One region of the Enterobacter cloacae complex sp. IR5418 genome, then DNA from elsewhere that is predicted to be linked to it. Evidence: predicted binding sites of a transcription regulator. Region 1 holds the regulator's gene; each other region holds the start of a gene.

What was found. The regulator PurR, encoded in region 1, represses purine synthesis genes. The targets are predictions, from matches to a motif close to CANGCAAACGTTTGCNTG.
Region 2: the regulator PurR is predicted to act here: its motif matches at 4,749-4,766, upstream of tusA (sulfurtransferase TusA).
Region 3: the regulator PurR is predicted to act here: its motif matches at 3,751-3,768, upstream of ACOTX7_RS01940 (nucleoside-specific channel-forming protein Tsx).
Region 4: the regulator PurR is predicted to act here: its motif matches at 3,025-3,042, upstream of carA (glutamine-hydrolyzing carbamoyl-phosphate synthase small subunit).

What each region holds. Positions count from the first base shown of each region.
Region 1 covers NZ_JBMKHS010000047.1:11,701-18,775, forward strand. Annotated here, with positions in the region: gene ACOTX7_RS21965 (C40 family peptidase) at 1-441, shown strand, start outside; gene sodB (superoxide dismutase [Fe]) at 564-1,145, shown strand; gene ACOTX7_RS21975 (MFS transporter) at 1,183-2,349, opposite strand; gene ACOTX7_RS21980 (YnhF family membrane protein) at 2,511-2,600, opposite strand; gene purR (HTH-type transcriptional repressor PurR) at 2,898-3,923, shown strand; gene punR (DNA-binding transcriptional activator PunR) at 3,941-4,852, opposite strand; gene punC (purine nucleoside transporter PunC) at 4,966-6,150, shown strand; gene cfa (cyclopropane fatty acyl phospholipid synthase) at 6,449-7,075, shown strand, end outside.
Region 2 covers NZ_JBMKHS010000006.1:62,033-69,107, forward strand. Annotated here, with positions in the region: gene ACOTX7_RS06985 (hypothetical protein) at 1-4, opposite strand, end outside; gene ACOTX7_RS06990 (acyl carrier protein) at 15-266, opposite strand; gene ACOTX7_RS06995 (phosphopantetheine-binding protein) at 278-535, opposite strand; gene ACOTX7_RS07000 (lysophospholipid acyltransferase family protein) at 516-1,331, opposite strand; gene ACOTX7_RS07005 (beta-ketoacyl synthase chain length factor) at 1,328-2,050, opposite strand; gene ACOTX7_RS07010 (AI-2E family transporter) at 2,176-3,225, opposite strand; gene ACOTX7_RS07015 (DcrB family lipoprotein) at 3,361-3,918, opposite strand; gene ACOTX7_RS07020 (7-cyano-7-deazaguanine/7-aminomethyl-7-deazaguanine transporter) at 3,991-4,656, opposite strand; gene tusA (sulfurtransferase TusA) at 4,826-5,068, shown strand; gene ACOTX7_RS07030 (TRAP transporter substrate-binding protein) at 5,693-6,664, shown strand; gene ACOTX7_RS07035 (TRAP transporter small permease) at 6,677-7,075, shown strand, end outside.
Region 3 covers NZ_JBMKHS010000002.1:51,515-58,589, forward strand. Annotated here, with positions in the region: gene secD (protein translocase subunit SecD) at 1-421, shown strand, start outside; gene secF (protein translocase subunit SecF) at 432-1,403, shown strand; gene ACOTX7_RS01930 (VOC family protein) at 1,546-1,911, shown strand; gene ACOTX7_RS01935 (helix-turn-helix transcriptional regulator) at 1,922-2,602, shown strand; gene ACOTX7_RS01940 (nucleoside-specific channel-forming protein Tsx) at 2,728-3,612, opposite strand; gene ACOTX7_RS01945 (DUF3251 domain-containing protein) at 3,881-4,420, opposite strand; gene nrdR (transcriptional regulator NrdR) at 4,573-5,022, shown strand; gene ribD (bifunctional diaminohydroxyphosphoribosylaminopyrimidine deaminase/5-amino-6-(5-phosphoribosylamino)uracil reductase RibD) at 5,027-6,130, shown strand; gene ribE (6,7-dimethyl-8-ribityllumazine synthase) at 6,218-6,688, shown strand; gene nusB (transcription antitermination factor NusB) at 6,710-7,075, shown strand, end outside.
Region 4 covers NZ_JBMKHS010000003.1:101,460-108,534, reverse strand. Annotated here, with positions in the region: gene carB (carbamoyl-phosphate synthase large subunit) at 1-1,639, opposite strand, end outside; gene carA (glutamine-hydrolyzing carbamoyl-phosphate synthase small subunit) at 1,658-2,806, opposite strand; gene dapB (4-hydroxy-tetrahydrodipicolinate reductase) at 3,261-4,082, opposite strand; gene ACOTX7_RS03830 (LacI family DNA-binding transcriptional regulator) at 4,215-5,222, opposite strand; gene ACOTX7_RS03825 (class I mannose-6-phosphate isomerase) at 5,412-7,075, shown strand, end outside.

The sequences.
Region 1 (7,075 bases):
GTGACGAAGCTGGCTGACGTGCATAAAGCGCGCATGCAGAAAGCGCAAAAAACGGCGATGAATAAACTGATGGGGCAAATTGGTAAACCGTATCGCTGGGGTGGCACCTCTCCCCGCACTGGTTTCGACTGTAGTGGGCTGGTCTATTATGCCTATAAAGATCTGGTGAAGTTCCGCATTCCGCGCACCGCCAATGAGATGTACCATCTGCGCGACGCTGCGCCTGTAAACCGTGGCGAACTGCAAAATGGCGATCTGGTGTTCTTCCGCACCCAGGGTCGCGGCACGGCCGATCACGTTGGGGTATATGTGGGTAACGGTAAATTTATCCAGTCACCGCGCAGCGGCCAGGACATTCAGATCACCTCCCTCAGCGAAGATTACTGGGTGCGCCACTATGTGGGTGCGCGCCGCGTAATGACGCCAAAAACCATCCGCTAATCCCTGCCCTGCCGCCTCCGTGGCAGGGTAAGTTCCTCTTTTGCATACCCTTTCAATTTGCTATTCTGTCCTTGTTGTCTGTAGGGTTATTGGCAACGTATAAAACTATAAGGAGAGAAGCAATGTCGTTCGAATTACCTGCACTACCGTATGCAAAAGACGCCCTGGCCCCGCATATTTCTGCGGAAACCCTGGAGTACCATTACGGCAAGCATCACCAGACCTATGTCACCAACCTGAATAATCTGATCAAAGGTACCGATTTCGAAGGCAAAACGCTGGAAGAGATCGTGCGCAGTTCAGACGGTGGCGTATTCAACAATGCCGCTCAGGTGTGGAACCACACCTTCTACTGGCACTGCCTGGCACCGAATGCAGGCGGGGAACCTACCGGTGATCTGGCCGCAGCGATTAACGCCGCGTTCGGCAGCTTCGCGGATTTCAAAGCGAAGTTTACAGACGCCGCCGTTAAAAACTTTGGCTCCGGCTGGACCTGGCTGGTAAAAGAAGCCGATGGCAAACTGGCTATCGTATCCACCTCGAATGCGGGTACCCCTCTGACCACCCGCGCAACGCCGCTGATGACCGTGGACGTATGGGAACACGCCTATTACATTGATTACCGTAATGCGCGCCCGAACTACCTGGAACACTTCTGGGCACTGGTAAACTGGGAATTTGTTGCGAAGAACTTCGCCGCGTAAGAGACACGCAGAAGGGGCAGCCCTTCTGCGTTTTTGTTTATTCCGCCGTACACACCGCTTCAGGCTGTTTACGACCAGACATCATCACCAGCAGCAGTCCGAGTGCGGCAATGATTGCCCCCATCACCGGCACGAAGCTGTAACCCAAACCACCGGAGATCACCGCCCCGCCCGCTGCGGCCCCCAGCGCATTGCCCAGGTTAAACGCGCCGATATTAACGGACGAAGAAAGCCCCGGCGCTTCGTGCGCGACGCGCATCACGCGCATCTGCAACGGTGGCACGACGGCAAAGGTTGCGGCGCCCCACACCACCATGGCAATCGCAGCGCCCACTTCGTTACGCGCCAGCCACGGAATAGCGACCATGATGACAATCAGCAGGGTTAAGAAGCCTTTCAACGTCCCGCTGACGGAGCGGTCGGCAAATTTCCCGCCGAGATAGTTGCCAATCGAAAAACCGACGCCAATCAGCACCAGCATCGCGGTAACATAGAGTGGCGTTGCGTGGGTAATATCGTGCAGCACCGGGGAGATATAGGTATAAAGGGTGAACATCGCCCCCGCCCCCAGCACCGTGGTGAGCAGCGCGGAGAGCACCTGGGGACGCATCAGCACCGCCAGCTCCTTACGCACTTCCGGACGTTCTCCGGCACTCCCCTTTGGCAAAGAGAAGAACAGCGCGACCATGGCGACCACGCCCAGCACCGCGGTGGCGAGGAAAGACATACGCCAGCCGATGGCTTCTCCCAGCCAGGTGGCTGCCGGAACGCCGCCGATATTAGCGATCGTCAGGCCCATAAACATGGTGGCGACCGCACTGGCCTGCTTATGTTTTGGCACCACGCTGGCAGCAACAACCGAGCCCAGTCCGAAGAAGGCGCCATGGTTGAGGCTGGTCAGAATACGGGAAAGCATCAGCGTGGTGTAATCCGGCGAAATTGCGGAAAGCACATTTCCGAGAGTAAAAATTGCCATCAGGAAAATCAGCGCATTGCGGCGCGCACGGTGCGAAAGCAGCAGCGTCATCAGCGGCGCGCCCACCATCACGCCGATCGCGTAGGCGCTGATTAACATACCGGCCGCAGGGATAGAGACGTCCACCCCCCGGGCGATAACAGGCAGTAACCCCATTGGGGAAAATTCAGTGGTGCCAATCCCAAAAGCGCCAATCGCCAGGGCCAGCAGGGGAAAATTGATTTTCATGAATGAACTCCGGATGCCGTGTCCTGACACGACACAGAACTAAGAAGTCAAAAGCATGACATCAATCACAAAAAATGAGAAGTTAACATTTTGGCAAAAGATTTTTGCCGGAGAAGGAACAGTTGCAGAAAGAGAGGGAGAAGCGTCTCCCCCTGTGTAAATCAGTGCAGCGCAGCCGTTAATCCACCGGCGACGATAAGAGCAAGAACAACAATGGTGGTAAACAGCGAAAACTTCAGATCGGTACTCATCAATTTTTCTCCTTTTATTCACCCTACGAAAAGTGAGCTTGCTCATTTTTACACAGTTCAGGTCAAAAATCTTCCAGGATTTAAACGGATATCCACTTTACCTCTTCCCCTTTTCATCAAGATAGGACAAAATTCCACGCTAAATTTATTAGCGTACCGGCCACTGACCCCCTCCTGACGTCCTGTGTCGTTTTCCCGGCGTGTCGCAACTCATGTTTGCGTAATAAGGGTGAGAGAAGGCAAACGTTTACCTTCATATTTTTCAGGAGCTTAGGATATGGTCTGGAGTGACATTTAATGGCAACAATTAAAGACGTAGCAAAACGCGCAAACGTTTCCACTACAACCGTATCACATGTTATTAACAAAACGCGTTTTGTCGCTGAAGAAACACGTAATGCCGTCTGGGCGGCAATCAAAGAACTGCACTACTCGCCGAGTGCGGTCGCCCGTAGCCTGAAGGTTAATCACACCAAATCGATTGGCCTGCTGGCCACCAGCAGTGAAGCGGCCTACTTTGCTGAAATCATCGAAGCCGTAGAAAAAAACTGCTTCCAGAAAGGCTATACCCTGATTCTGGGCAACGCGTGGAACAACATTGAAAAACAGCGCGCTTACCTGTCGATGATGGCGCAAAAGCGCGTGGACGGTCTGCTGGTCATGTGCTCTGAATACCCGGAGTCGGTCCTTTCCATGCTGGAAGAGTATCGCCACATTCCAATGGTGGTGATGGACTGGGGCGAAGCCCGCGCAGACTTCACCGACTCCGTGATTGATAACGCCTTTGAAGGCGGTTACATGGCGGGGCGTTACCTGGTAGAGCGTGGTCACCGTGAGATTGGCGTGATCCCGGGGCCGCTGGAGCGTAACACCGGTGCTGGCCGTCTGGCCGGTTTCATGAAAGCGATGGAAGAGGCGCTGATCACCGTACCGGAAAACTGGATTGTTCAGGGCGACTTTGAGCCGGAGTCGGGCTATCGCGCCATGCAGCAGATCGTCTCCCAGCCACATCGCCCTACCGCGGTGTTCTGCGGCGGCGACATCATGGCGATGGGCGCGCTCTGCGCGGCAGATGAACTCGGCCTGCGCGTCCCGCAGGACATCTCGGTGATTGGCTATGACAACGTGCGCAACGCCCGCTTCTTTACCCCGGCGCTGACCACCATTCACCAGCCAAAAGATTCGCTGGGTGAAACGGCCTTCAATATGCTGATGGACAGGATCGTCAACAAGCGTGAACAGTCCCAGTCCATTGAAGTCCATCCGCGCCTGATTGAACGCCGTTCCGTTGCGGACGGTCCGTTCCGCGACTACCGTCGTTAATCCTTTTACGGGGTCAGCTATGCTGGCCCCCGTAACCACTCCCGGTTCAGCGTTTCGCTGTCACCCAGATAATCCAGCAGCCAGGCCATGGCGGGTGAGACGTCGTTTTGCTGCCACGTCAGACAGCACGCAGCATCCGGGAAGGGATTTTCCAGCGTCAGCGCCACCCACTCCCCCGCGTCGATGCGCGGACGCGCAAAATGCACCGGCACCATGCCAACACACAGCCCCGCGCTCAGACAGGTGGCTGACGACTCCCAGTCCGGCGCGACCACGCGGCGCTGATTATCCAGCAGCCAGGTAATGCGCTTGGGCAGCGAACGGGAAGTATCTTCCAGCACCAGCGAAGGCCAGTTGCGCAAGGTGTCATCGCTCAACGGCCCTTCCAGCGCCGCCAGCGGGTGATCGCGCGCGACTACGCAGGTCCAGCTCAGCATGCCCATGTCGCGAAACGCGTAGCGCCCACCAACCGGGATCGCCTGGGTTGCACCAATCGCCATCTCTGCCCTGCCGTCCGCCAGCGCGTCCCAGACGCCGTTGAACACTTCCTGCGATACACGCAGTTCGACGTCGGAAAAATGACGATAAAAATCGACGATCATCTGCCGGGTCCGTTCCGGCTTAACGATATTATCTACCGCGATTGAGAGATGCCCGCGCCAGCCGTTGGCGATCTGCTGACACTGCTCGCGGGTGATCTGCATTTTTTTGATAACAGACCGCCCTTCTTTCAAAAACCACGCTCCGGCAGGCGTGAGTTCTACATCGCGATGACGCCGCTCAAACAGCGGGACCGCCAGCCATGCTTCAAGCTGACGCACCGTATAGCTGATAGCCGAAGGAACGCGATGCAGCTCCTGGGCGGCACCGGTGAAGCTGCCGTTACGCGCCACGGCATCGACCACTTCAAGGGAATAATCTGACCACATCTTTTGCCTGCAAAATTTTTGAATGGACCCGCCAAATATTAGCGTTTCACAAGCCGCTTTGCACTCCCTACACTCTGCGCCAACGTACACCTGCCTCCTCAGGAGAATAAACAGTGCAACCCAGGAAAGGATTTTTAGTCTGGCTCGGCGGCTTAAGCGTGCTGGGCTTTTTGGCGACCGATATGTATCTGCCCGCGTTCGCCGCGATGCAGGAAGATTTGCAAACCCCTGCCGCCGCCATCAGCGCCAGTTTAAGCTTGTTCCTTGCCGGCTTTGCTTTTGCGCAATTGCTGTGGGGGCCGCTCTCGGATCGTTTTGGCCGTAAACCTGTCCTGTTGCTGGGGCTGGCGATTTTTGCCGTAGGCTGTCTGGGTATGCTGTGGGTCCGCGATGCCGCCTGGCTACTGGCGCTGCGCTTTATTCAGGCGGTCGGCGTCTGTGCCGCAGCGGTCACCTGGCAGGCGCTGGTGACCGATTATTATCCGGCCTCGCGCACTAACCGCATTTTCGCCACCATTATGCCGCTGGTTGGCCTGTCACCGGCCCTCGCCCCGCTGCTGGGCAGCTGGATCCTGGCGCATTTCGACTGGCAGGCCATTTTTGCCACGCTCTTTGCCATCACGCTGGTGCTCATGCTGCCCGCAATCGGGCTTAAACCAGCACATAAAAAAGAGACACATCCGGACGCGAAGCCCATTACTTTTACCACCTTACTGCGGGCAAAAGCCTATCGCGGTAACGTGCTGATTTATGCCGCCTGCTCTGCCAGCTTCTTTGCCTGGCTGACCGGTTCGCCGTTCATTCTGCATGATATGGGCTACAGCCCGGCGGCTATCGGCCTGAGCTACGTTCCACAGACCATCGCCTTCCTGGTGGGCGGTTATGGCTGTCGCGCCGCACTGCAAAAATGGGATGGCCAGCAGATGCTGCCCTGGTTACTGGTGCTGTATGCGTTAAGCGTGATTGCGACCTGGGGCGTAGGCTTTATTCCTGGCGCCGGGCTGGCAGAAATTTTGATTCCGTTCTGCGTCATGGCGATCGCGAACGGGGCCATCTACCCTATCGTTGTGGCCCAGGCGTTGCGTCCTTTCCCGCAGGCGACAGGCCGCGCTGCCGCGCTGCAAAATACCTTGCAACTTGGCCTGTGTTTCCTGGCCAGCCTCGTGGTCTCTGCGCTGATTGCCACACCGCTGCTCACCACTACCAGCGTGATGCTGGTTACCGTTGCGCTGGCAGGGCTGGGCTATCGCATGCAATCCTCTGCCCATCGCGCGCAGACAGAAACGTCGCACGCCTGATTGCATGGGAAATTATGTTAATAACCAGTGATTAGGTTGCTAACAATTTTCTGTTGAATCACCAAATTTTGCGGCCTATACTGAATTTGGTTCGATTAAATACGATAAATATTAAGTGTTAACGGGAGCCGGAGTGCTCCCGTTTTACCATGGAAGGCATTTCGGCAAGGGTCATCTCCCTTCCTCTGTTCTACGTCGGATATTAGCCTCACGGGCATTTACCGTGAGATTTCTCACAAACCAAAAAAGCGTCTACGCTGTTTTAAGGTTCTGATCACAGCAAGGTGATGGAGAAGCTATGAGTTCATCGTGTATAGAAGAAGTCAGCGTTCCGGACGATAACTGGTCCAGGATCGTCAGTGAACTGTTGGGACGTGCGGGCATTACGATTAATGGCGCATCCCCCTCCGATCCCCAGATCAAACATCCCGATTTTTTCAAACGCGTGTTACAGGAGGGATCGTTAGGGCTGGGTGAAAGCTATATGGACGGCTGGTGGGAGTGTGAGCGGCTGGATATGTTCTTCTCCAGCGTATTACGCGCCGGTCTTGAAAAACAGCTCCCTCGTCATTTCAAAGATACGTTACGTATCGCCTCCGCCCGCCTGTTCAATCTGCAAAGTAAAAAAAGGGCGTGGATCGTCGGTAAAGAGCATTATGACCTGGGCAACGATCTGTTCAGCCGTATGCTCGATCCTTTAATGCAGTACTCCTGCGGATACTGGAAAAAAGCGACCACCCTGGAAGAGGCGCAGCAGGACAAACTGCAACTGATCTGCGATAAATTGCAGTTACAGCCCGGTATGCGGGTGCTGGACATCGGCTGTGGCTGGGGTGGTCTTGCCTGGTTTATGGCGAAACATTTCGGCGTCAGCGTCGTCGGTGTCACCATTTCGGCTGAACAGCAGAAGATGGCGCAGGAACGC
Region 2 (7,075 bases), on a different contig from region 1:
GCATCGAACGCACGTTACGCGTCGCGCTGAAGCTGTTCCACAACGTCCACGACGTCCTGCACCGTGCGCACCGCTTTAAAGGTTTCGGGCTTGATTTTATGGCCCGTTTTCTTTTGCAGGTGCACCACCATATCGACGGCATCAATGCTGTCGAGATCCAGGTCCTCGTAAAGCCGTGCCTCAGGGGTAATATCCTCCGGGGCGACTTCAAACAGGGTAATAAGAAGCGCAGAGACTTCCTGATAAATCGTTTGTTGTTCTGTCATGGCGGTCATTCTCAGGCGCGTTGTTGATGGATAAAAGCCGCGAGCGTGGCAACGGAGTAGAAGTGCTGACGCATCTCGTCACTTTCGGCAGAAAGCACTACGCCGTACTGATTTTTCACCGCCAGCCCCAGCTCAAGGGCGTCGATTGAGTCCAGACCGAGGCCGTCGCCAAAGAGCGCGGCGTCTGTATCAATATCCTCTGGGGTAAGTTCTTCCAGATTCAGCGTAGAGATAATGAGATTCTTAATTTCAAGATAGAGCGCTTGCATCTTTCGTTCCTGACAAAGATTGAAGACCGGTTGTTAACTGATGCTGCATATGCCGGTTTAACTGCCTTGCCGCCAGCGCGGGTTCGTGCTGACTCGCATCATAAAAATCATGAATGTTGATGCGTTCGCGAACATCCACGGTGAAAACAGGTTTGTTGGGGGGCACGTTATACCAGCTGCTCTGTTTATCCAGCATCCGTTCGCTACAGTGGATCACCACCACGCGCACGGCGCTGTTGCAGCGAACGGCGATATTCGCCGCCCCACGTTGCAGGGTAATGGCTTCGCCCACCCGGGTGCGGGTACCTTCCGGGAAGATAAGCAGGGTGTCGCCCTGGGCCAGACGCTGCTGGCTGGCGGTAAGCAGCGTGTCGGCTTCGCTGTTAATCAGATAGTCCGCCGCGCGGATCACGCCGCTGACAAACGGATTACGCAGCAGGGCGCTTTTCACCAGACAGTCGGTTTCGTTCATCACCGACGCCAGCAGGACGTAGTCCAGCAGCGAAGGGTGGTTCGCAATCACCAGACAGCCCCGCTCGGCGCGCAGAACGTCCAGGTTGTTGAAACGGTAATCCAGCACGCCCACCCCGCGCACCACCGCGAGGAACAGGCGAAAACTGGCAGAAATCGTGCGGCGTGCCAGGCGACGGCGTTGAGTGCGGTCGCGCTGGAAAATCAGCAGCAGGTTAAACCACACCAGCGACAGCGTCAGCCCGCCGAGGCCGAACAGGGCGAAGCACAATCCGGTCATCAGCATGCGCCATACCCAATCGAGGCGGGAACGTAACCCTTTCATTGGCGCGTCCATTGCCACAGCAGGCGCTCGCCCGGCAGGGTAAACTGGCGCTCGTCTCGCAGGTAATGGCGCAGGAACTGGAGGCTTTGCGGCAGCGCTGGCTCTTCAGGCGTGTGGTTGGGGTGCGTTTCACAGCTGAGCGTTTCTCCGGCCTCAATCACCAGCGCCAGCGCGTAGGGCCAGACGGGCATCTGCGGCGGCAGCCCGGCGTGATAAAAATCAGGCAACTGGCCGTCGAAATCTACCAGCAACACGCGGGAGTAGCCCGCATGCAGCAGGCTCAGCACGTCGCATAAGCTCTGCTGGAAGGTATCCATACCGGCGGATACCGACGAAGAGACAACCGGCTGACGCGCGGCGATAGTGAGATTGCCGACCGCCGAGTTGTGTACCGACATGGCAAAATCGGTCGGTGAAACAGGCTCTTCTGCCGCCAGAGCCTGAAGAATACGGAAATTACGCTCCAGTTCCCCATGACGGCTACTGTAGACGACGGCGTCGATGCGATGTTTGCGCAGCATCATCAGGCCAAGGTCAACGGCCAGCTTACTGCCTGAATTCAGGCGGCGGGCGGTCATCATCGGCAGATGGGTCAGTTTCGCCAGCGGTGCCGCGGGATCGATGGCGTCAGACCGGCGTGACCATGCCTGCCATTCGTCGGCATCGCTGAGTCCTGGCGCTCTTGCCTGCCAGTCGATAAGGGTAAGTGTAAATTTCATCTACGCGCGTCCGCGATAAACCTGTTTCTGTGACTTTTTCTTCGCCAGCGCGATTTGCTGCGCACATCGTACAATGTTGTCGTCGCGCTGGCGAATAAACGTCACTTTTGACCGTTTTCACCCGGTTATCCCGGCAAACGGCTTTTTGGCCGACCCGGCCCCAGCAGAATGGCGAGTTTACTGCCTCCTTTGGTGGTTTCCATCCAGATTTTACAGACGCTGGTGAGCGGCACGGAGAGCAGCATGCCCACGGGTCCCAGCAGCCATCCCCAGATCAGTAACGATAAAAACACCACCATCGTCGACATGCCAAGACGGTGGCCCATCATGCGCGGTTCGAGAATATTACCCAGCACCATATGCACGACGAGGAACAGCGCCCCTACCAGCATGCACTCATAAAAACCGTTAAACAGAAACGCCTGGATCATCGGCGGAACCGCAGAAAGCACCGCGCCGATATTGGGCACGTAGTTCAGTAAAAACGCCAGCACGCCCCACATCAGCGCGAACTGCACGTCCAGCAGTACCAGCCCCAGCCAGACGATCACGCCGGTCCAGAGGCTTAACAGGGTTTTCAGCGCCAGGTATTTAGAGACACCCTTCAGCGCGCGGTGCAAACCGGCAATGTGGATCTGCGGATTGTTCAGGGCAAAACGCAGTTTATACGGCACGTGGCGTACTTCGAACAGCATAAACACCACCGTCATTACCAGCAGCAGAATGCTGGCCATCGCCCCGGAAAGCCCGGTCATCAGGGTGGTGGCGTAGGTCATGACTTTCTCGGAATCCATTCGGCGCAGCATCCGTTCCGGTGAAATATGCAGATTCACGAACGGCAACATGCGCTGGAGATCGACCAGCTTACGCGTCAGCTCTTTATTGTACTGCGGCAGCATGGTGGAAAATTCGCTCAGCGAGGCGGCGAGCACGCCGAACAGCGCCGTCAGAACAACCAGCATCACCATCACCACAATGGTAATGGCAACCGGGCGGCTGATGCCCCGGCGTAAAAACCATGTCACCAGCGGGTTGAGCACAATGGCGAAAAACAGTGCCAGCAGAAGCTGAACAATGATATCCGCCGCCGCGTGGATACCCGCCAGGATAACCACCAGGCAGGCAAGTTTTAATAAAATATGAAGTCCGGCTTTATCGGGCGGGCTGGCAGTCATAAGAATTCCTTTTTCCGGGGGGCGTGTTAATTGTAGTGCGCCGGATGGGCTTCGTCTGGAGTGTTAGTCTGAAAGTCGTGGCAAAAAAATGGCCCCCGACGCAAGCGCCGGAGGCCACGGTAGCCTGGTGAACGATTACTGGATCACGAGGGTGTTAATGATGTTTTCAGCGGCGGTCTGCGCTTTCTGCTGATTATCTGCCGGCAGGGTGATCTGCATGGTCAGCAATTTATTATCGACTTTGCCGAGCACAACGGAGGAGTACGCGGTCTGGCCTTTGGCAGAGATGATGCTGTCCAGCTGTTGCAGCGTGTGGCCTTTCAGTTCAACAGACTTGTTGGTGACCACCTGAAGCTGCGGGTCGCGGCTGCGCTGCTGATCTTCCAGACGTTTAGCCAGCACGCCCAGATCTTCGCTGGTATCGTCACCGACAATCACAATCACCGCTTTTTGGCCGGTGGCATCGGAATAGACGTGCATGTTGTTCGCCTGGGTGCCCAGCTTACCGCTCTGGTCGGTCATGTCTGCGGGCAGAGAGAAACTGAGTTTGCCATCCATCAGGCTTACCGGCTGACCGGTGGCGTTGCTTTCTGCTGACGCGCCCTGAGCAGGCGTTTTGGTGTCGCTGTTATCACAGGCTGCAAGGCCAACAACCAGCAGGCCAATCCCGACATATTTAACCAGATTGCGCATTGACTTCTTCCTTTCGATAAACGGCCATAACGGCTCATTCGTTCATCTTATCACAACTGATAAAGCGAACCCTTAACCTGCCTGCAATGCGGAGATTTCAGATTTATCTGCCAGCCTTTTCAGCAGCATATTCAACAGCACACCGTACATCGGCAGGAAGAAAACCAGGCTGATAAGCACCTTAAAGGCGTAGTCCACCAGAGCAATTTCCATCCAGTGTTCTGCCATGAAGGCGTCCGGGCTGCGCCAGAAGGCGATGAAGAAGAAGGCCAGCGTATCGCTCACGTTACCGAACAGCGTGGATGCCGTCGGTGCCATCCACCAGCGATGATTCTGACGCAGGCGGTTAAAGACGTGAACGTCGAGGATCTGCCCCAGGGCATAGGCCATAAAGCTGGCGGCGGCAATACGCGCGACGAAGAGGTTGAAATGCATCAGCGCGTCGAAGCCCTGCCAGCTGCCCATGTAAAACAGCGAGGAGATAGCGTAGGAGACAAACAGTGCCGGGATCATCACCGCAAAAATAATCCGCCGCGCCAGCGGTGCGCCAAAGATGCGCACGGTTAAATCCGTCGCGAGGAAAATAAACGGGAAACTGAACGCGCCCCAGGTGGTATGGAAACCAAAAATGGAGATGGGGAGCTGTACCAGATAGTTACTGGAGATGATCACCAGCAGATGAAATAGCGAAAGCCAGAACAACGCCTTGACGCGCTGCGATTGTGTAAAGGAGTTCATATTGTACCTTTTTGATTAATATTTGGGGTGAGGGAACCCAATAAAGCCGCCGCATGATACTGCTTTGGCGACACTTTGCAATGGCTAATTTTCACGCAATCGTTAACCTGGTTTGCATTGGCGATAGCGGGGCGTAAACTACAGCCGTTTTTACCTGAACGAGAAGAAAATGACCGACCTGTTTTCCAGCCCAGACCACACGCTTGATGCTCAGGGCCTCCGTTGCCCGGAGCCGGTAATGATGGTGCGTAAAACCGTCCGTAACATGCAGAGCGGCGAAACGCTGCTGATCGTCGCAGATGATCCGGCCACCACCCGCGATATTCCCGGTTTTTGCACCTTTATGGAACATGAACTGGTGGCGCAGCAAACCGAAACCCTGCCGTACCGGTATTTGATTCGTAAGGGGTAAGTGTGGCCTGACGCCCTCATCCCGACCCTCTCCTACGGGGCTGAGGGTTCCCCACTAAATAATGCCTGCACAGACGGCCCCCTCTCCCTTGAGGGAGAGGGCTGGGGTGAGGGGGAACATACGGCTCTGGTGGTCATTCCGTTCACTTTATGTTCCTTGCTACTCTGTCACGACATGAGCGGTGAACGTGCCAGGGTGGCTCAGTCGCCACCACCCTGGCGACCCGGGCTTCCGGCGGTAAATCGCCGCTTCGCGGTGCCTTCGGCTTATTCCTTCCGGCTTATCGGGGACGGGCGGAGGTAACATCCCTGTAAAGCCCGCCCTCTCGGCGCATCCCTGCGCCTCGCCCCGGCCTACAGGAAACGCCTCAGCGATTTACAGCCGGACCGAGGCATCGCTGAAAGCCCTTAGTTATTCTGAGGCAACGTTATAGCTTTTGTTTTTAAATTACTGGGGTACTCTCTCCCACGAGGAGAGGGAGAAACCTTTCTAAACCATCGTTTCAAAATTTCGCGCTTTTTGTGAGGCGCTTCACCCTCTCTTTTCCAGCCGTAGTCTATTTTTTAAACGTCAAAAACTAAAACACCGTTTTAACGCTTATCTCACTACCCTGGAGTTGACTCAATGAAAACGACCCTCAAGCCGTTACTGGCCGCTCTGTGCCTGTCTGCTTTTGCCTGCACCGTCTCCGCGCAAACCATTAAAGCCGCCGATGTGCATCCTGAAGGCTACCCGAACGTGGTGGCGGTTCAGCACATGGGTGAAAAACTCAAACAACAAACCGATGGCAAGCTGGAGATTAAGGTCTTCCCCGGCGGCGTGCTGGGGGATGAAAAGCAGATGATTGAGCAGGCGCAGATGGGGGCGATTGATATGATCCGCGTCTCTATGGCGCCGGTAGCTGCCATCCTGCCGGATATCGAAGTGTTTACGCTGCCCTACGTGTTCCGCGATGAAGACCACATGCACAAGGTAATCGACGGGGATATTGGCAAGCAGATCGGCGACAAACTCACCGCGAACCCAAAATCCCGCCTGGTCTTCCTCGGCTGGATGGATTCCGGCACCCGCAACCTGATCACCAAAGAGCCTGTCCTGAAGCCGGACGATCTGAAAGGGAAGAAAATTCGCGTGCAGGGTAGCCCGGTGGCACTGGCCACGCTGAAAGCGATGGGGGCCAACGCGATCGCGATGGGCGTCAGCGAGGTGTACAGCGGCATGCAGACCGGCGTGATCGACGGTGCGGAGAACAACCCGCCAACCTTTATCGCCCATAACTACATGCCGGTCGCCAAAAACTACACGCTGAGCGGCCACTTCATCACCCCGGAAATGCTGCTCTACTCCAAAGTGAAGTGGGACAAACTGAGCGCTGACGAACAGCAAAAGATCCTGACGCTGGCCCGCGAAGCGCAGATCGAGCAGCGCAAGCTGTGGAACGACTATAACGCCCAGGCGCTGGCCAAAATGAAGGCCGGTGGCGTGCAGTTCCACGATATCGATAAAGCGGTGTTTATCAAGGCGACAGAGCCGGTGCGCGCGCAGTATGGCGATAAGCATCAGGATCTGATGAAAGCCATCGCTGACGTTCAGTAAGCCGGAGTACGTATGTCCGAACTCTACCTGAAGTGGATGGACCGTCTGTACCTGCTCGCCATGGCGGTGGCGGGTCTCTCGCTGCTGGTGATGACGATTGTGATCCCCATCGGCATCTTCTCTCGCTACGTGCTCAATCGCGGCGAATCCTGGCCGGAACCGATCGCCATTATCTGCATGGTGACGTTTACCTTCATCGGCGCGGCGGTCAGTTACCGCGCCGGGTCGCATATTGCGGTCAACATGCTCACCGACCGTCTGCCCGCATCGCTGCAAACCCTGTGCGCGCGGGTGGTGGATCTGCTGATGCTGCTGATTTCTGGCCTGATGTGCTGGTACAGCTACTGGCTGTGCGTCGAACTCTGGGAACAGCCGGTGGCGGAGTTTCCGCTCCTGACCTCCGGCGAAAGC
Region 3 (7,075 bases), on a different contig from region 1:
TCTGATTGCGACCTCCGCGCTGATTGCCAACCTGGTGCTGATCATCGGCATTATGTCCCTGCTGCCGGGGGCGACGCTAACCATGCCAGGTATCGCGGGTATCGTTCTAACCCTTGCGGTGGCGGTCGACGCCAACGTACTGATAAACGAACGTATCAAAGAAGAACTGAGCAACGGTCGCTCTGTACAGCAGGCGATTGAAGAAGGCTACAAAGGGGCGTTCAGCTCCATCTTCGATGCGAACGTAACAACACTGATTAAGGTTCTTATCCTGTATGCAGTGGGTACTGGCGCGATCAAAGGCTTTGCGATTACTACCGGTATCGGTGTCGCAACGTCGATGTTTACCGCTATTGTCGGCACCCGTGCCATCGTGAACCTGCTGTACGGCGGCAAGCGCGTCAAAAAGCTGTCTATCTGAGGAGTGCGTTGTGGCACAGGAATATACTGTTGAACAATTGAACCACGGCCGTAAAGTCTGGGACTTTATGCGCTGGGACTACTGGGCCTTCGGCATTTCAGGGTTACTGCTGATCTTGTCCATCGCCGTTATGGGCGTGAAAGGCTTTAACTGGGGTCTGGATTTCACCGGAGGTACGGTGATCGAAATTACCCTGGAAAAACCGGTCGATATGGATCAGATGCGTGAATCGCTGCAAAAAGCGGGCTTTGAAGAGCCGCTGTTGCAGAACTTTGGCAGCAGCCGCGACATCATGGTGCGTATGCCGCCGGTGCACGATGCCAATGGCAGCCAGGAGCTGGGCAGTAAGGTCGTTCAGGTGATTAACGAAACGACCAGCCAGGATGCAACGGTTAAGCGTATTGAGTTTGTCGGCCCGAGCGTCGGTGCAGACCTTGCGCAGACCGGTGCGATGGCGCTGCTGGTGGCGCTGATCTCCATCCTGGTGTACGTCGGTTTCCGCTTCGAGTGGCGACTGGCGGCCGGTGTGGTTATCGCCCTGGCGCACGACGTGGTGATCACCATGGGCATACTGTCTCTGTTCCACATTGAGATTGACCTGACCATCGTGGCATCCCTGATGTCCGTTATCGGTTACTCACTGAACGACAGTATCGTGGTATCTGACCGTATTCGTGAAAACTTCCGTAAGATCCGTCGCGGTACGCCGTACGAAATCTTTAACGTGTCGTTGACCCAGACGCTGCACCGTACGTTGATCACCTCCGGTACCACCCTGATGGTGATCCTGATGCTGTTCCTGTTCGGTGGCCCGGTGCTGGAAGGCTTCTCGCTGACCATGCTGATTGGTGTCTCCATCGGTACGGCGTCGTCTATCTACGTCGCGTCCGCGCTGGCACTGAAACTGGGCATGAAGCGCGAGCACCTGCTCCAGCAGAAGGTCGAAAAAGAAGGGGCGGATCAGCCGTCCATTCTGCCGTAAGCCGACGTTTAGCGCGTTATTGAAATCCCGGTCTGTTGACCGGGGTTTTTTTTATCTGCTCCTGACAAACACTCCTGACAGTATGCTGTCAGGAGCCCTGTCGTAGACTCCTTCTGAACCCAAACAACAGGCAGGAGGATGTATGAAAAGCGTAATTAACTGGTTTGAAATTCCGGTCTCGGATATGGATCGCGCCATTAAATTTTATGAGCCGGTGATGCAGCTCGCGCTGCGTCGCGAGAAGATGGACTGTGCGGAGCTGGCCGTTTTCCCGCATGAGGATCCGTATACCGGCGGGGCGCTGGCAAAATTTGACGGCATTACACCGTCTTTGCAGGGCGCTATTATTTACCTGCATACTGACAATCTGGCGGCTACGCTCGATCGCATTGCCTCTGCGGGCGGCGAGTGTGTGTTTGGCCCGCTGGAACTGCCGCAAGGCATTGGCACTATAGCCCTGTTTACCGACAGCGAAGGTAATCGCGTCGGCCTCCATCAACCGGTATGAGAGTAAACCGATGACCCGACGCGCTGACCGTTTGTTCCAGATTGTGCAGATCCTGCGGGGCAGGCGTCTGACAACGGCAGCGCATCTGGCGGAAAGGCTTGGCGTGTCCGAGCGCACGGTGTACCGCGATATCCGCGACCTGTCGCTTTCCGGCGTGCCGGTGGAAGGCGAGGCGGGAAGCGGATATCGGCTGATGTCGGGTTTTGATTTACCGCCGCTGATGCTGACCAACAAGGAGTCCGAGGCGCTGATGGTGGCGATTCGCCTGCTCAAAACCTGGGGCGGGGAATCGCTGTCGCGCGAACTGGAGTCGGCTCAGGAGAAAGTGCTGGCGATCCTGCCAGAAGAGAGCCGCCGCAAAGCTGAACAGACGCGGATTTACGCGCCGGATATTGCCCTTCAGCCACACTCCCGTAGTGGTTTCGACGTGATCCACCAGGCAATTTCTGCCCTGCGTGTGCTGGCGCTGCACTACCGGGATGAAGCCGGGCAGTTAACCTGGCGTGAGGTTCAGCCGCTGGGGCTGTTCTTCTGGGGAGAGCACTGGCTGCTGGCGGCATGGTGTGAGCGGCGCGATGACTACCGCTGTTTCCGTCTCGACCGGTGTTTGCATATTACGCTGACGGAAAGACGCTTTAGCGAAAGCGCGGACAGATCTTTGGCGGATTTTTTGCGCAAGGTGAAGCAGTAAAAAGCCAGCGCCTGAGCTGGCTTATGCGCCGGGTGGCGCTTCGCTTACCCGGCCTACAATTTGCGACGTTATCGGGTTTTGTAGGCCGGGTAAGGCGAAGCCGCCACCCGGCACTCAACGCTGGATTAGAAGTTGTAACCCACGACCAGGTAACCACCCCAACCGGTAGAACGGACGCTGAAGTCGCCGTTGCCGAAGTTCAGGCTGGCGTCGTCGTTCCACTGACCACCGTTGTGCCAGTAACGCGCAACAACAGAGTAGTGCCAGTGATCGTAGTTCAGCGCCAGGATGTGGCTGGACGCGATAGAATCATTGGTGCGCGCTTTCTTACCGTTCAGGTCACGGAAGTCGTTATCGCCCAGGTCTGAGCCCCAGTCAAAGTTGGTGAAGCCGATATAGCTCAGGTTGCCGCCCCACAGCTGGGTGATTGGCACGAAGTATTTCACTTTGAAACGGTAGCCGTCCCACTCGTTCTCGTTCGCGGCGCCGTAGTTCTGCCACTGGTATTTTGCGTAGACGTTCATGGACAGGCTCATCGGCAGGCCAGTCTCAATGTCTGTACCCAGACCCATATACCAGGTGCTCTGACGACCAGACTTATTGCGGCCCATGTCGTAGATATAGTTGTTCGCGAAATACCACTCTTTGAACGGACCAAACGCCAGGCTGGTACCGGTCAGTTTGTCGATGGAGAAGCGCGGTTCGATCTCCATGAACAGTGGGGAGCCGTGGTTCCAGATACCTTTCGCATCGGTGTTACCGCCGAAGAATACCGGTGCGTCCATGTAACCGTAGAAATCAAACCAGTCTTTTTTAGCGAACGCTTCGTACTCGAGGTAAGTATCGTTACGGATCTGTGGTCCGAAACGGGTGTGGTAGCTGCCTACCACGTTAACGCTCTGGTGCCACCAGTCGGAGAGGTATTGTGGTTTGTCGTTTTCCGCTGCGTTAACAGTGAAAGAGGAGGACAGTGCCAGAACTGCACCGGCTGCGAGTAATGTTTTTTTCATAATCATGCCACTGATTGAAATTCCCTTCCGGGAGTGAAAAATGCGCGAATTGCGTTTCTAAATATTTCGTGTTTCTGCGGAGCCTATTATAGGAATCCTTGCTCACAAAAATATGTGTTGTTTCACATATCGCTCACACACGTAATCGATTGCGTTCACGTTTGCGTACTTTAGACGGGCGGGATTGTAGCGGCAATCATTTATGTTGCCAATCCATACGAAATGTAAATGTTAGCGGAGTGACATTTCACTCCGCTAAAAGGGAGGGTTATTGCGCGGCGGGTTGAATGTCGTGAATGCGGATAAAGCCCAACTGTTCTGGCGTGAGTCCGCTCAGCTGGATCGGGATATCAACATCGCTCGGCGCCAGCGTGCTGGCAGGGGCGGTGAAAAGCTGATTCTTCACGTTCACTTCCTGGTAGTTCTCCGTGGTGCCCTGAATCTGGCCCCACTCTACGGTGCCGCTGAACGCGGGAAGCGGATCGTTGGATTCACCCTGAATGCGTAATGTTGCGCGAGTACCATCGGCATTCGCTGCAACATTCACCAGAGACATCTTTAACGTACCAATCTGGCTGTTCAGGCGCGCGGGCGTATTTGCGCCTGGCAGTAAATAAACGCCATTGCTGGATTTCGCATTAAGCGCGTTCTGCTGGGTGATCTTCACGGTTTCTTTGTTAAGTTTGTCCATCGCCATGTTCAGCGTATTTACGCTTTGTTTCATCTCGCGGACTTCACTTTGCTGTGCGCAGGCGCTGAGCGTGAACAGGCTCCCCACCAGCACTATTTTCAGGTAACGTCTTGTCATTGCGTTTAATTCCTTGAAATCACAGATTGCTGCAATGGTAGACAGGATAGTGCCCCCAGGCATAGATCCTTTGTCTCAAAAAGCTCTTCCTTTGTTGTCGGGCCAGTTCAGGGTAAAATAGAAATCAGTTAACCAGATAACAGGGACATCGTATGCATTGCCCATTTTGCTCCGCTGTGGATACCAAAGTCATCGACTCGCGTCTTGTAGGCGAAGGGTCTTCCGTGCGCCGTCGTCGGCAGTGTCTGGTGTGCAACGAGCGTTTCACCACCTTTGAGGTGGCAGAGCTGGTAATGCCGCGCGTGGTAAAAAGTAACGATGTGCGCGAACCGTTCAATGAAGAAAAACTGCGTAGCGGGATGCTCAAGGCGCTGGAAAAACGGCCCGTCAGCTCCGATGACGTCGAAATGGCGTTAAACCATATCAAATCTTATCTGCGGGGGTTAGGTGAGCGGGAAGTGCCGAGCAAAATGATCGGCAATCTGGTGATGGAACAGCTGAAAAAGCTCGATAAAGTCGCCTATATCCGCTTCGCCTCCGTTTATCGCAGCTTCGAAGACATCAAAGAGTTTGGCGAAGAGATCGCCCGCTTACAGGATTAAGCTCATGCACGATGAGATGTACATGGCGCGCGCCATGAAGCTGGCGCAGCGCGGTCGGTTTACCACTCACCCTAACCCCAATGTCGGGTGCGTCATTGTTAAAGATGGCGAGATTGTGGGGGAAGGTTTTCACTATCGCGCAGGCGAGCCGCATGCTGAAGTGCATGCCCTGCGCATGGCGGGTGAGAAAGCGCGTGGCGCGACGGCCTACGTAACGCTGGAGCCATGCAGCCATCACGGACGTACGCCACCGTGCTGTGAAGCGTTGATTGCGGCGGGCGTCTCGCGCGTTGTTGCCGCCATGCAGGATCCCAACCCGCAGGTGGCGGGCCGCGGGCTGTATCGTCTGCAACAGGAGGGGATCGACGTCAGTCACGGCCTGATGATGCAGGATGCGGAAGCCATCAACAAAGGCTTCCTGAAGCGCATGCGCACCGGCTTCCCGTTTATCCAGCTTAAGCTTGGCGCGTCACTGGATGGCCGCACGGCGATGGCGAACGGCGAAAGCCAGTGGATCACCTCGCCGCAGGCAAGGCGCGATGTGCAACGTCTGCGCGCGCAAAGCCATGCTATTCTCACCAGCAGTGAAACGGTGCTGGCTGACGATCCGGCCATGACCGTGCGCTGGGATGAGCTGAATGCCGATACCCAGGCACTTTATCCGCAGGAGAATCTGCGTCAGCCGCTGCGCATTATTATTGATAGCCAGAACCGCGTGACGCCAGAGCACCGTATCGTGCAGCAGCCGGGTGAAACCTGGATTGCCCGCACCAAAGAAGATACGCGCGACTGGCCGCAAGGCGTACGCAGCATTATGGTGCCGGAGCATAACGGACATCTGGATTTAGTGGTGCTGATGATGTTGCTCGGCAAACAGCAGGTCAACAGCATCTGGGTCGAAGCCGGTCCGACGCTCGCCGGTGCGCTGCTCCAGGCGGGGCTGGTGGATGAGCTTCTCGTCTACGTTGCGCCTAAACTATTAGGTTACGACGCGCGCGGCCTGTTTGTGCTGCCCGGCCTTGAAAAACTGGCCGACGCGCCGCAACTCTCATTCAGCGAGATCCGTCCGGTAGGTCCGGATGTCTGCCTCCATTTAACGACAGCGTAATTGCTCCTGAAATAGGGAAGCAGTGCGCAAAGTATTATGATAAAATCCGCCCCCCTGCGGGGCCAAATGAACCCGTAAAGGAAGAGTATGAACATTATTGAAGCTGCTGTAGCTACCCCGGACGCTCGCGTCGCCATCACCATCGCGCGTTTCAACAACTTCATCAACGATAGCCTGCTGGAAGGTGCGGTTGACGCCCTGAAACGTATCGGCCAGGTTAAAGATGACAACATTACCGTCGTTTGGGTACCAGGTGCTTACGAACTGCCACTGGCAGCGGGCGCGCTGGCGAAAACCGGTAAATACGACGCGGTGATTGCGCTGGGTACTGTTATTCGTGGCGGCACTGCGCACTTCGAATACGTTGCGGGCGGTGCAAGCAATGGTCTGGCGCACGTTGCACAGGATGCTGAAATTCCTGTTGCGTTCGGCGTACTGACTACCGAAAGTATTGAACAAGCCATCGAACGTGCTGGCACCAAAGCCGGTAACAAAGGTGCAGAAGCTGCACTGACCGCGCTTGAAATGATCAATGTATTGAAAGCCATTAAGGCCTGATTTTTTTGTAAGGGGAATTCCGTGAAACCTGCTGCTCGTCGCCGCGCCCGTGAATGTGCCGTTCAGGCGCTTTACTCCTGGCAGTTGTCCCAGAACGACATCGCTGATGTTGAATACCAGTTCCTGTCAGAACAGGACGTGAAAGACGTTGACGTTCTGTACTTCCGTGAACTGCTGTCGGGAGTGGCGACTAATAGCGCGTATCTCGATGGTCTGATGAAGCCATACCTGTCCCGTCTGCTCGAAGAGCTGGGCCAGGTCGAAAAAGCAGTGTTGCGTATCGCGCTGTTTGAGCTGTCAAAACGTGATGATGTGCCGTACAAAGTGGCCATCAACGAAGCGATCGAACTGGCGAAAACCTTCGGCGCTGAAGACAGCCACAAGTTT
Region 4 (7,075 bases), on a different contig from region 1:
AGGTGGAGTACATGTACGCGGTGTCGGTAGAAAACTCTGCCGCACAGGTGTCGACGCGCTTGTAAACCGGGTGCAGGTCATACTGGTCGCGCAGCTTGCGGATTTCCGCTTCGCGCACGCCCGCCAGCTTAGCCAGACGCGCATCGGCAAAGCCTTTACGCTTCAGCATGCGCAGGAAGTCTGCGTCCAGGCCGTTGATGCCCAGCTCCGCCACTTTCTCTTCCAGGCGCACCAGTTCTTCAATTTGCACCAGGAACCAGCGGTCGATGTTAGTCAGATTAAATACGCCATCGACGGACAGGCCCGCGCGGAAGGCATCGGCGATGTACCAGATACGCTCTGCGCCCGCGTCTTTCAGCTCGCGGCGGATTTTGGTCAGTGCTTCCGGGTCGTCCAGGCTCACTTTCGGGTCAAACCCGGTCGCGCCCACTTCCAGGCCGCGCAGCGCTTTTTGCAGGGATTCCTGCTGCGTGCGGCCAATCGCCATGACTTCACCAACAGATTTCATCTGGGTCGTCAGGCGGTCGTTGGCGCCAGCGAATTTTTCGAAGTTGAAGCGTGGAATTTTGGTCACAACGTAGTCGATGGACGGTTCGAAGGACGCTGGCGTGCGGCCACCGGTGATGTCGTTCATCAGCTCGTCAAGGGTGTAACCCACCGCCAGTTTCGCCGCCACTTTCGCAATCGGGAAGCCGGTGGCTTTGGAGGCCAGCGCGGAGGAGCGGGACACGCGCGGGTTCATTTCGATAACAATCAGACGACCGGTTTTCGGGTTCACCGAGAACTGCACGTTAGAGCCGCCGGTTTCCACGCCGATTTCACGCAGTACCGCCATCGAGGCGTTACGCATGATTTGATACTCTTTGTCGGTCAGCGTCTGAGCTGGCGCAACGGTGATGGAGTCGCCGGTGTGGATCCCCATCGCATCGAAGTTTTCGATAGAGCAGACGATGATGCAGTTGTCGTTCTTATCACGCACCACTTCCATCTCGTACTCTTTCCAGCCAATCAGCGATTCATCAATCAGCAGCTCTTTGGTTGGGGAGAGATCCAGGCCACGCTCGCAAATTTCTTCAAACTCTTCGCGGTTGTAAGCGATGCCGCCGCCGGTGCCGCCCATGGTGAAGGAAGGACGGATGATGCACGGATAGCCCACGTCAGCCGCGACGGCCAGCGCTTCTTCCATATTGTGCGCAATACCGGAACGTGCGGTATCAAGGCCGATTTTTTTCATTGCCACGTCGAAGCGACGACGGTCCTCTGCTTTATCAATCGCGTCGGCGGTGGCACCAATCATGGTCACGCCGAACTCTTCCAGCACGCCCTGACGCTCCAGCTCCAGCGCACAGTTCAGCGCCGTCTGGCCGCCCATGGTCGGCAGGACCGCGTCCGGGCGCTCTTTCTCGATAATTTTGCGTACCACTTCCCAGTGAATCGGCTCGATGTAGGTCGCATCAGCCATTTCCGGGTCGGTCATGATGGTTGCCGGGTTTGAGTTGACCAGGATGACGCGGTAACCCTCTTCACGCAGGGCTTTACATGCCTGCGCGCCGGAATAGTCAAATTCACAGGCCTGGCCGATGACAATCGGGCCAGCGCCAAGGATCAGGATGCTTTTTATGTCTGTACGTTTTGGCATGGTTTTCTCAGCTCCTGATTATTTAGCGGTCTTACGGTATTGCTCGATAAGTTCGATGAAGTGATCGAACAGCGGCGCGGCATCATGTGGGCCAGGGCTGGCTTCAGGGTGGCCCTGGAAGCTGAACGCAGGCTTATCGGTGCGATGGATACCCTGCAAGGTGCCATCGAACAGTGATTTGTGCGTCACGCGCAGGTTAGCTGGCATTGTCGCTTCATCCACAGCGAAACCGTGGTTCTGCGCGGTGATCATCACCGTGTTGTTATCGATGTCTTTCACCGGGTGGTTACCACCGTGGTGGCCGAACTTCATCTTGACGGTGTTCGCCCCGCTCGCCAGCGCCAGCAGCTGATGGCCGAGACAGATACCGAATACCGGGATATCGGTTTCGAGGAAGGACTTGATGGCGTCGATAGCGTAATCGCACGGCGCCGGGTCGCCCGGACCGTTAGAAAGGAAGATACCGTCTGGATTCATTTTCAGAACATCTTCCGCAGACGTTTGTGCCGGAACAACCGTCAGGCGGCAGCCGCGGTCAACCAGCATACGCAGGATGTTGCGTTTGGCGCCAAAATCGTAGGCCACCACGTGGAATGGCAGCTCGCTCTCTGGTTTCGCTTCCGGCAGGTCGCCTTCCAGCGTCCAGCTTCCCTGCGTCCAGCTGTAGGCTTCGGCGGTGGTCACTTCCTTCGCCAGGTCCATACCGTTCAGGCCCGGGAAGGCTTTCGCTTTTTCCAGCGCCAGCGTTGCATCAAGGTTATCCCCTGCGATGATGCAGCCGTTTTGTGCCCCTTTCTCGCGCAGCAGACGCGTCAGCTTACGCGTATCGATATCGGCAATCGCCACAATGTTATGGCGCTTCAGGTAAGAAGAGAGGTCTTCGGTGTTGCGGAAGTTGCTGGCAATCAGCGGCAGGTCGCGAATGACCAGGCCTTGCGCATGTACCTGAGAGGATTCTTCGTCAGCCGCATTGGTGCCGACATTGCCGATATGAGGATAAGTAAGAGTAACGATTTGGCGAGAATAGGAAGGATCAGTGAGGATTTCTTGATAACCGGTCATTGAAGTATTGAAAACGACTTCCCCAACCGCCGAACCCGTTGCCCCTATGGCCCGACCGATAAACTGGGTTCCGTCTTCCAGAACCAATAGCGCTGACTTAATCAAAACACCCTCCAGAGAATATTCACTCACTTTATTTGCATATTAATTCATAACCATGTCATGGATCAATGCAAATGTGTTGCCAGCGGATTTTTGGCAAACGGCGGCATTCTGGGGATTTGCCCGGTAAAAGTCAACTTAAAACGGATATTTTGTTTATTCTTTTGCAAGCCTGGCGGCTGGATTTCGAATTAAGCGGCAAAAAGATCATCTAAATCACCGTTGAAACCGCTTGCGTGCGCAGTTTAATAGAAATGAACGTCGAACGGGAATAAAAAGTGGACCAAACGGTCAAAATTTACAATTCAGCAACACAAAACGGAAGGAATAATGTCATTTTTAAGTACTTTAAGGCGATAAGTATTGCTAACGGATAAAATAAAAGGGCAATAAAATATTGCCCTATGCAATCAAGTGTTTACGACTGCAATAACCACATCACGATGGGTAATAACACTTACAAATCGTTGAGATTCAGGACATCTCGCATATCAAAAAGACCGTTAGACTTACCTTTTAGCCACAGAGCGGAGCGTACCGCTCCGTTTGCAAACGTCATGCGGCTGGATGCTTTATGCGTGATTTCGACTCTTTCGCCAATATCAGCGAACATGGCGGTATGTTCGCCGACGATATCTCCCGCGCGAACCGTAGCAAACCCAATGGTGCCAGGAACACGCTCGCCAGTGTGACCTTCGCGAGAATAGACCGCGATGTCTTTCAAATCTTTATCCATTGCATATGCAATCGCTTCGCCCATCGCCAGCGCCGTGCCTGACGGCGCATCGACTTTGTGGCGATGATGTGCTTCGACAATTTCAATGTCGGTATAGTCGCCCATCACCTTCGCCGCCTTCTCCAGCAGTTTCAGCATGACGTTAACGCCCACGCTAAAGTTTGCCGCAAAGACAATCGCAATCTCCGTGGACGCATCCTGAATGGCTTGCTTACCGGCCTCGTCAAAACCAGTGGTGCCAATTACCATCCCTTTACCGTACTGACGGCAAAACGCCAGGTGAGCCAGCGTACCTTCAGGCCGGGTAAAATCGATGAACACGTCAAAGTCGTCTTTCACGGCCTCAAGGCTGCTCTGCACGGTAACGCCCGTCTGACCTGCGCCCGCCAACTCGCCTGCATCGGCTCCCAAAAGCGATGAACCATCACGCTCCAGCGCCGCGCCAAGCGCTACGCCATCCATCTGTAGTGCCGCCTGAATCAGCTGACGGCCCATACGTCCACCCGCGCCCGCAATAGCGACGCGGATCTGTGCATCATGCATAGTTATTCTCTTACGTTAAAATGATGTAAATCGTTTTCAGATTAACCAGCCTTCGCTGAGGCCGCCACAGAAAACGCCGATAATTAGAAATTAATGATAAACAGGGAGAGATATCAGTGAAAGACATGATCGTCAGCGAAAACCGCATGATTCCCGCACGACCAGCGCAGGCGGCAGGATGATACGTTTGGCGGGTTCATCATTGCCCTGTATCCGGCTGTACAGTAACTCCCCCGCCTTACGACCAATCTCTTTCGCCGCCACTGATACGGTGGTCAATGCGGGCTGCACCAGAGCCGCTTCGGTAATATCATCAAAACCGACCAGCGCAAAATCGCGTCCCGGCTCACGGCCCATCTTGCGTAAGCTTTGCATCACTCCCAGCGCCACGACATCCTGATAGCAAATCGCCGCGCTGATGTGTGGATGCTCAAGGAGTAACGCCTCCGCCACGCGCGCACCGTCGCTTTGGCTGGCGTGTGAGGTTCTGATCCAGGCAGGATTCGGCGTCACGCCGTACTCAAGCAGCTTGCTGGTAAAGCCGCCAATACGCTGTGCCCGGGAGCCCGAATTCTGGCTCCCCCCGATGAACGCAATGTGCCGATGGCCCATTCTGAGCAGATGCTCCGTCGCCATCTGCGTGCCTAAGAAGTTATCCGTTCCGACAAAATCAAAATCTGGATCGTTCAGCGGGCGCACAACCATGATCGCCGGAATATTGCGCCGCTTCAGCCCCTCAAAAAAGGCCTGGGGCGTTTCCCGGGCCGCGCACAGCACCATACCACTAACGTTATTCCGCATCAGTGAATCAACAAATTTTTGCTGTCGCTCTGCCGATTCCTCGCTGTTCGCCAGAAAAAGCAGCAGCTCATGGCGCTCCATTTCATGACTTAGCCCTGCCGTCATCTCGCTGTAAAAAGGGTTGGTAATATCGTGCAAAAGCAGCCCGACCTGGTTACTGCGGCGGTTACGTAAATTGGCTGCCGTCTGGTTATAGACATAGCCGGATTCATCCAGCGCCTTCAGCACACGTTCGCGCGTGCTTTGCGAGATACGGCCTTTGTTGCAGAGCACCATCGAGACCGTCGCCGTTGACACGCCGGCGCGTTTCGCGACATCGGCCAGTGTAATTCCCGTCATGTTGTCTCCTTTCATCATCTCTACAGGTTAATCGAATAACCTGTTTTTTTGCATTTTTCCCTGTGAGACTCTTCACATTACCGCTGAGGATCTGGATGCGATTCGCATTTATGGCGGGTTAATCGCGTTAACCACTCTTCTCAAACACGGTTAATCGAATAACCTTAAATAACGATTACGGAGGATACAATGACAACCTACGACAAATTTCCCACGGTAGCGATAAAGGGATATGACGACAGCGCCTGGCAAGGCTGGGAGGCGATTACCCGCGTCCTTGAGGCAAAAACCCAACAGCGCAGCCGTACGGTGCTGGTGATGGATTGCTATCCGGGCGTGCGCATGACTGAGCTTGAAGAGAACGTGCTGCCGCGGCTACGTCCGACGCTGGCGATCAATGCCGAACAGGCGCGACGGGATGAAGGTGCCATCCATGAGATGCTGGCGCGCAACCTCACGGACGATCGCGTTTTTGGCGTACTCTCCTGCCACCAGCCTGGTGAGTTTTTCGATGCTGCGCGTCTGAAGACCTTACAGGAGCAGGTGAACCAGTGTACCGAGGGGCTGATTGTGATTTACGGACCCGGTGCGACGCTTGTCCATCCGGGTGATGTACTGGTGTATGCCGATCTGCCGCGCTGGGAGATCCAGCAGCGTATGCGCAGCGGCGAGATGGGAAACTGGGGCGCAGAGAATCAGCAGGAAGATATGCTTCGTCGCTACAAGCGCGCCTTTTTTATCGAGTGGCGCGTCTTCGACCGCCACAAAACGCCGCTGCTCAGGCGCACCGATTTTTTACTGGATACAACCCAGGCGAACCAGCCTGCGATGGTCAGCGGCGAGGCCTTGCGAGCCGGGCTGAAGCAAATTACCACTCAGCCTTTCCGCGTGGCGCCCTTCTTCGATCCCGGCGTCTGGGGCGGCCAGTGGATGAAACAGCAATTCGATCTCGATCCCTCTGCACCCAATTACGCATGGTGTTTTGACTGCGTGCCCGAGGAGAACAGCCTGTTACTGCGTTTTGGCGCAGTGCGGATCGAGATCCCCTCTCTGGATCTGGTTCTGCTTGAGCCTCGTGCTCTGCTGGGCGAGAAAGTTCACGCACGTTTCGGCGCAGAGTTCCCGATCCGCTTTGACTTCCTCGACACCATGGGTGGCCAGAATCTGAGCCTCCAGGTCCACCCCATTACTGAGTACATCCAGCAGCAGTTTGGGATGCACTATACCCAGGATGAGAGTTATTACATTCTGGAAGCCGAGCCGGGTGCCGTCGTCTATCTGGGGACCAAAACCGGTACCGACCCTGAGGCCATGATGGACGATCTCAGGCGCGCGGGTCGCGGTGAAAAACCGTTTAATGACGACCACTTCGTTAATCAGATCCCGGCGAAAAAGCACGACCATTTCCTGATCCCGGCAGGGACGGTGCACTGCTCCGGCGCGGGAACCATGGTGCTGGAGATCAGCGCTACGCCGTATATCTTCACTTTCAAACTGTGGGACTGGGGTCGCCTGGGCCTGGACGGGCTCCCGCGCCCGGTACACCTGGAACACGGTGAAAAGGTAATCGACTGGGAGCGCGACACGCAGTGGGTACATCAGCATCTGGTGAATCAGTTCGAACCTGTCGCGGAAGGAAACGGCTGGCGCGAAGAGCGTACTGGCCTGCACGAGCGTGAATTTATCGAAACCCGCCGCCACTGGTTTAGCGAACCCGTTGTGCATCACACCGGCGGCGGCGTAAATGTACTGAATCTGGTAGAGGGCGACGAAGCAATTGTCGACAGCCCAACCGGTGCATTTGAGCCGTTTACCGTTCATTACGCCGAAACCTTCATCATTCCGGCAAGCGT